Regions from separate parts of the Silvimonas sp. genome, predicted to be linked through region 3. Evidence: predicted binding sites of a transcription regulator. Region 3 holds the regulator's gene; each other region holds the start of a gene.

Region 1 (2,264 bases), on a different contig from region 3:
GTAAACCCGGTGCATGGTGTTGGTGGCAAGAATCACCAGTTCAGCACCACCGCGCTGCAATTGCGCCGCCGCAGCGGCCAATTGCTCGCCCAAGCCTTCCCAGTCTCCGGCACGCTGGCTCGCCTCAATGGCAGCGAAGTCCAGCGTCAGCATCAGGCTGGGTGCGTTGTGATGTCCACCCAGCTTTTCCTTGGCGTAGCGGTTTAACAACCGGTAGTACTCCGCCGAAGATTCCCAGCTCATCCCACCAATTACGCCGATGGTTTTCATTGTTGCTCCGTGCAGTTCAGGCTGAAATCAACCTGCCTGCCATTCAGGGCACCAGGTCGGGCACACATGCCGCATTCGGCATTTCGGCTTTGGCTGCAGTTACCGCAGCCTTCCGCCGCGGCAGATAGATCAAGGCGTACGGCAGGCCAATCAGCAGGGCGCCGCCCACCAGATTACCCAATGTTGCCGGGATCAGATTGGCAAAGACAAACTGGCTGACGCTGATATCGGCGCCGGCCATCATCGCTGCAGGAATAATAAACAGGTTGGCGATACTGTGCTCCATACCCAGGGTGACAAAGGCCATCACCGGGAACCAGATGCCCAACATGCGACCCAATGTGTCTTTGGCCGAATAACCCTGCATCGAAGCGACACACACCAGCAAGTTGGCCAACATACCCTTGGTGAAGGTCATCCAGAACGGATGCGACACTTTGCCGTTAGCAATGGTAATCAAGTATTGAGTTGCGGCGTCTGTGGTCAGCAAATGGGTTTCCAGGCCGAACACCCAGGCAGCGGCAATTGCGCCAACTGCATTACCCGCAAATGAGATTGCCCAGAAACGGCTCAGCAAACGCCAGTCGATCTCGCGTCGCCACCAGGACACAAAACCGCCGGCACAATTGGAAGTGAACAAATCAGCGCCGGTCAGTGTCACCGCAATAAAGCCCAACGGGAACACTGCACCAAACAGAAGCTTGACCAGCCCCGGGTTGCTGGCTGCCAGCCCAGTCGAACCTCCGGCTACTTCCATTGCCAGCAACGTACCCAGGCCAATAAACATGCCGCCGAGCACGGCCATCAATCCAAGGCGCCACGTGGGAGTGGTTGCCTTCTCCGCACCGTGGTGCGACATGTATTCAACTATTTCGGCTGGGGTGCGTATTTGCGACATTGGGGCGCCTGCAAGGTCAGATTGGTATGACATGCAGTTATACGCGGCCACTTTACCCGGCTGCTGTGAACAATTTCCGGTTATGCCATGTGAATAAGCCGACCTTTGATTGATATCAAATTTAGGCTGTGAATTAGTGCCGAACTAGCTCGTTTGGCCGATTTACAAGCGGTACGACAGAGATGTCATTACCTTGGATGTTGTTGCCATCAAACCGGCCACCGGTGCAGGCAGTGGTGCCGCGCCCAGTTGCACGGCTTGTTCCGCATGACCCAGTTCATCGGTATGCATTTGCTCGACCACGGCGCGGCTTTTGGCATCTTGCTGCGGCAAAGTATGCAGATGCGATTGCAGATGCGCGCCGACCTGCCGTTCGGTCTCGGCCAAAAAGCCCAGATTCCACTTGTCGCCAATCACGCCCGCTGCGACACCCATGGCCAGACTTCCGGCATACCAGAACGGGTTTAGCAGACTTGGACGGCTGCCTAGTTCCTGCAAGCGACGCTCAGTCCACGCCAGATGTTCGACTTCTTCATGCGCGGCTTGCTTGAGCGCTTCCCGCGCCTTGGGGTCACGTGCCGTCAATCCTTGCCCTTGATACAAGGCTTGCGCGCAGACTTCGCCACTATGATTCACCCGCATCAAACCGGCCGCGTGTGTTTTGTCGGCTTCGCTCATTTCGGCTTCGTCGATGTGGGCATCCGGATGAGCACGTTCACTGATTGCCGGTGCCGCCAGCGTACGCAGCATCACGTCAAACTCATTGATCAGGCGATCAACCGAAGGCAAAGCAGGCAGTTTGGGCAGCGGCAACATGGCGGGGACTCTTGGTTTTGCGGCAATTAATTGCGTGCCATTCTAGCGCAATGGCGGCATAGCGGCCCGTGATATCATTGCCGCTCTTGTCCCTAACCGAGTCACGATGCATGAAAAAGTTCTTGCTGGCACTGGGCCTGACGCTGATCGCCAGCGTTGCCGCAGCTGCAAATCCGCAAGTGGTGCTTGATACCGCCAAAGGCCAGATCACCGTCGAGCTGTATCCCGATGCAGCCCCGGCGTCTGTCGCCAACTTCCTGCGATATGTGAAAGAGAAACA
Region 2 (2,264 bases), on a different contig from region 3:
ACAGGCAGTTCATACCTTGAGTGCAGCGGGCCGGGTCGGCCTTGGCGTTGGATTGCAGACGCGCTTCGCGATTGATGTAGTTCTTCAGCCATGGTGTGAGCACGGCACGGGCGGGCAGACCAGCCACACTCATGAATTCCACGATGTCTTCATCGCGAGCGTTGGCCAGCACTTCTTTGAAGTTGGGATGAGCATCACCTTCTTCAGTAACGGCAAAGGCCGTTCCCAGTTGCACGCCACTAGCGCCGTTGCTCAGGTAATGCAGAACCTTCTCGTGGCTATTGATGCCACCGGCGACGATCAGCGGAATGCGTGCGCTTTCCAGACCCAGGTCTTTGAAGATCTGATGGGTTTCGGTGAGCACACGGTCGAAATCAAATTTCTCGTTATGAATTTCTTCGATCTTGGTCGCACCCAGGTGGCCACCGGCGTGGGCGGGGTGCTCGATCACAATGGCATCAGGCAAACGGTTCTTTTTAAGCCATTTTTTCAGAACCACATTGATGCCGCGGCTGTCCGAGAGGATCGGTACTAGGGCAACGTTCGGGTAGTCCGCGGTGACTTCCGGCAAATCCAGCGGCAAGCCCGCACCCATGACGATGGCGTCGGTGCCGGCTTCGCAGGCTGCGCGTACGTAGTCGGTATTGGAAGCAACAGCTTTCATCACGTTCACGGCAATCAGCCCGTTACCTTGTGCAGTGGCCTTGGCCAGCTTTACTTCGCGGGCTAACGCCTCAAAGTTCAGGGCATCCAGTTCGGCTTGAACTTTTGTTGCTTTGCTTTGCTCCAGCAGGTCCGGGTGATGATGACGCAGATCAACAGAAGCGATGGTGCCTAGCGCGCCTTCTTTGGCGACGGCACCGGCCAGTTTGTGGGCCGAGATACCAACCCCCATCCCGCCCTGCACGATTGGTAGCAGCGCTTTACCCTTGATGAGCAGCGGTTTGAAAGTGTGGTGCAGCATGAATGCGATCTCCCGCCACAATGGCGTTTTCTTTGTTGAGGGGTGGGAGTCTGCGGGTTTGGTCGTCGAGTGATTTTGATCTAGATCAAGGCGTTGCTGCGCTGATGATGCCGTGTATAAAAATCACGAGATGAGCGGTGATTAATGCGCCCTTATACGTGTGCCAGGTACCAGTTTGCTCAGCTGCTGCAATGTGGCGGGGCTCGGATAATTGGCTGGTGCCGGTTGCTGCAGCAATTGGCTGGAGGCGCAGCCGTTGGGCCGGAAAGGTTGCAGCACGAAGTCTTGCACGCCATAAACCGCCAGTGTTCCGGCCAACCGCAGCAAGGCATCGTCGTTCAGCAAAGATGGGTGGATGGTGGTGCGGCACTCATAGGCCACGCCGCTATCGCGTATGAGCCTTAGCGATTCGCGCGCGGGGTCGCCACTTGAGCGAATCTGCGTTACGCCTTCATATTCGGCAAAGGGGGCTTTGACATCAAAGCCCACCCAGTCCAGATAAGGCAGGCATTGTTTCAGTCGCTCCGGATAGGCGCCGCCGGTATGCAGCGCTACCTCGAACCCCATGGCTTTGACTTGCGCCATCATCAACGGCAACCAACGTTCGGTCAGCGGCTCACCACCACAAAAGACCACGGCATCCAGCAAGCCTTTGCGTCCCTCCAGCCAGTTGACGATGTCATCCCAAGTTGGTTCGGTCGGTGTTTTGCTGCGTGTTTGCAAATGCGGATTATGACAATAGTGACAACGCCAGGGGCAGCCAGAGATGAACACCACGCAAGCGAGCTTGCCCGGATAGTCGCAACTGGAGAACGGCACAAGTCCGCCCAGCTTGGGTGGATGCGGCGCGTGTTCGTCTGGCGTGGTCATATCGGCGTGCTCTTGATGTTATTCAATGTTGTTCGGTAAAGAATTGGCGCTCGGCGAACTCACCCTGCTTGCCGATATTGAATGCGGAAACGGGCCGGTGATAACCCATTACGCGTGTCCACACTTCGCAGCGGGTGCGTTCTTCATCTTTGAGCTGGATGGCCTGTTCTGTGGCGTTGTGCAGATGTTGCTGGATGCTGAGGTCGTTCATGGCGTGCTCCTGTTAGATCACTGGCCCAAAAGATTGCTTGGGTTTTGGGTTGGAAGAGAAGAAAAGAACGCGGCTGGAATTCCGTGGCAACCGTTCAGCCGCGTGCGCTGCATGCATATGCAGCAAACCTAGGCGCAGCAGGGCTGCTTTTTGCTAATCAAGTCGGCATCACATTTCGGGCAGAACTCATGGTGTCCGCTCAAATAGCCGTGCTTGGGG
Region 3 (2,264 bases):
GATTTGACGCATTCGCTGATCAAGCGCCCGCCGGTGCCGAAGGCATCAAAGTGTTGCGCAATGGCGTAGCGGCTTCGCTGGACGCTTATGGCACAACAGTAGCCGCTGCGCGCAAGCAGAGCGAAGAGTGGGTTGCCACTGTAGTACAGAATGTGACTAAAGCAGCGCCTGCGGCGAACGGTCGTCGCAAAGCTGCTTGAGCAAATGTTTTAACGTTTCAAAGCGCATATCTGCCGATTGCGATTATGGCCCTCTGACGAGGGCCATTTTTTTTGCCAACGCACCACCGATACTGGCTTAGCCTTGTGCTGTTGAAGTGTCAGGACGCGGTTGCGGCGGACGGGCTTGGGACGACTGGGAGTATCAGCAGCCACTGTGCTAGCTCCCTCGCCAGTGCATTAGAGCTACCTTGGAGCAAGAGGCCACTTTGCGCGGCGTGCCATGGAGTGAACGGCTCGGTGTCGAGGGCCAGGTAATCCCGCGCCTCTCGCTGCAGCTTCTCAAAACCGCCGTGAACCAGGTATTGCCAAGACTGCAGATCAAACGGCGTGCTGCCGGGTTGCTGCAACGCGCGCTGTAACCACAACCAGACCTCTCCAGACTGCATTAGGCAGGCACCGCTTGCGGTCTGCAAAAACGCGCCAGCCCCGGGGCCGCCTGCGTGAAGCCATGCGTTGGGCAGGGCTGGCGACAACGCTGCAATGATGGGTTCGGCTATTGCAAGGTCACTGTGCTTTGCACCGACAGCGAGCATCCAGCCGTAGATTTGCCCGAGGGGGTTTTGCAAGTTGCCGGCTATATCCAGCAGATGCCAGCCCTGTGCATCGGCTTGGCTTTTCCATGCCAGATATTCCGCGAGCCCTTGCGGGTTCACCAACACCAACGTGCTGTCGGGGGTGGGTGCAGGCGGCAAAGCAGTTGGAGTTTCTGCCGGAAATACCGGCACCCCCAATCCTGATCGCGCCAGGCGGCCAAGGATGGAGGATGCGAGCGCCGCTGGGGCAACCAGGCAAACTTGCGTGAGCATTGGAATCAGGCAGTCAATTGCTTTGACAGTTGTTCATCAATTGTTTCAAGCCTTCGGTGTCTTTCAGTTCGATGAGCCTGTTCTGTACTCGAATCAGACCATTGTCCTGGAAGCGCGATAAGGTTCTGCTTACCGTTTCCAGCTTCAGGCCGAGGTAGCTGCCGATTTCTTCGCGCGTCATGCGCAGATGAAAGCTGCTGTGCGAATAGCCACGTAAGGCAAAGCGCTGCGAGAGATTGAGCAAGAACGCAGCAATCCGTTCCTCTGCCTTCATATTGCCCAACAGCAGCATTACGCCATGATCGCGGACGATTTCGCGGCTCATCATCTTGTAAAGATGGCGTTGCAGGTTGGGAATACGGCGCGACATGGATTCGATTTCAGCAAAGGGCAGTTCGCATACTTCGCTATCTTCCAACGCAACTGCGTCACAAGTGTGATGGTCGGTGCTGATTGCATCCATGCCCATCAACTCACCATTCATGTGAAAACCGGTCACTTGTTCGCGACCATCTTCAGAAACGATGCTGGTTTTGAAGAAGCCGAGGCGCACTGCATAGAGTGCATGGAACGGCTCACCGGCACGGTAGAGTGCTTCGCCGCGCTTGATGGGGCGGCCCTGGCTGACCAATTGATCAACTTGTCGCATTTCTTCGGGCGACAAGCCAATGGGCAGACACAGTTCACGCAAACTGCAATTTGAGCAGGCGTGCCGCAGTTGCTTGAGGCCGGTTTCGCGTAACTGAATTGGTGACAGCATGATGTTGTTCCACTATGACTTGAAATTTTTACGCCATTGCAGCGGCACCCTTACACAATCCTGTGTGCCGCTTCATCGAATTCTGTGCCGCTTATTGAGCCAGGTCACGTATCCTCGCAGTAGATGCTAGCATCATGCGAGTCGTATTGATTTGGATCAAGTAACTATGTCCCAGATGTAGGCAAAATCTTTACCCTGTGTTTTAGGGGTAGGACAAATGCATACAACACCGTTGATCCAGCAGGTCGAATTCGATCGATCTCTTGTCGAGCGCTACGATGGCAAAGGCCCTCGCTACACGTCTTATCCCACCGCAGACCGATTTGCCGAGCTTGAAACTGCCGATTATCGCGAGATGCTGTTGCATTCGCGTGTAGGTGAGGCGGACAAGCCTGCTTCTTTATATTTTCATCTGCCGTTTTGCAATACGATTTGCTATTACTGCGCTTGCAATAAAGTGATTACCAAAGATGAATC

Evidence for each region. The regulator FNR, encoded in region 3, switches genes on or off when oxygen is low (the NO sensors DNR and NnrR bind a similar motif). The targets are predictions, from matches to a motif close to TTGATNNNNATCAA.
Region 1: a site for FNR is predicted at 1,274-1,287, ahead of P4L78_RS07140 (formate/nitrite transporter family protein). Genes of this name have one in related genera too.
Region 2: a site for FNR is predicted at 1,040-1,053, ahead of P4L78_RS18940 (nitronate monooxygenase family protein). Genes of this name have one in related genera too.

What each region holds. Positions count from the first base shown of each region.
Region 1 is NZ_JARLJK010000064.1:207,830-210,093, forward strand. It holds gene P4L78_RS07135 (aspartate/glutamate racemase family protein) at 1-270, opposite strand, end outside; gene P4L78_RS07140 (formate/nitrite transporter family protein) at 314-1,168, opposite strand; gene coq7 (2-polyprenyl-3-methyl-6-methoxy-1,4-benzoquinone monooxygenase) at 1,331-1,984, opposite strand; gene P4L78_RS07150 (peptidylprolyl isomerase) at 2,095-2,264, shown strand, end outside.
Region 2 is NZ_JARLJK010000142.1:175,860-178,123, reverse strand. It holds gene P4L78_RS18940 (nitronate monooxygenase family protein) at 1-961, opposite strand, end outside; gene P4L78_RS18935 (anaerobic ribonucleoside-triphosphate reductase activating protein) at 1,106-1,834, opposite strand; gene nrdD (anaerobic ribonucleoside-triphosphate reductase) at 1,857-2,045, opposite strand; gene P4L78_RS18925 (ribonucleoside triphosphate reductase) at 2,174-2,264, opposite strand, start outside.
Region 3 is NZ_JARLJK010000122.1:358,314-360,577, forward strand. It holds gene P4L78_RS14365 (phasin family protein) at 1-200, shown strand, start outside; gene P4L78_RS14370 (hypothetical protein) at 320-1,027, opposite strand; gene fnr (fumarate/nitrate reduction transcriptional regulator Fnr) at 1,041-1,787, opposite strand; gene hemN (oxygen-independent coproporphyrinogen III oxidase) at 2,005-2,264, shown strand, end outside.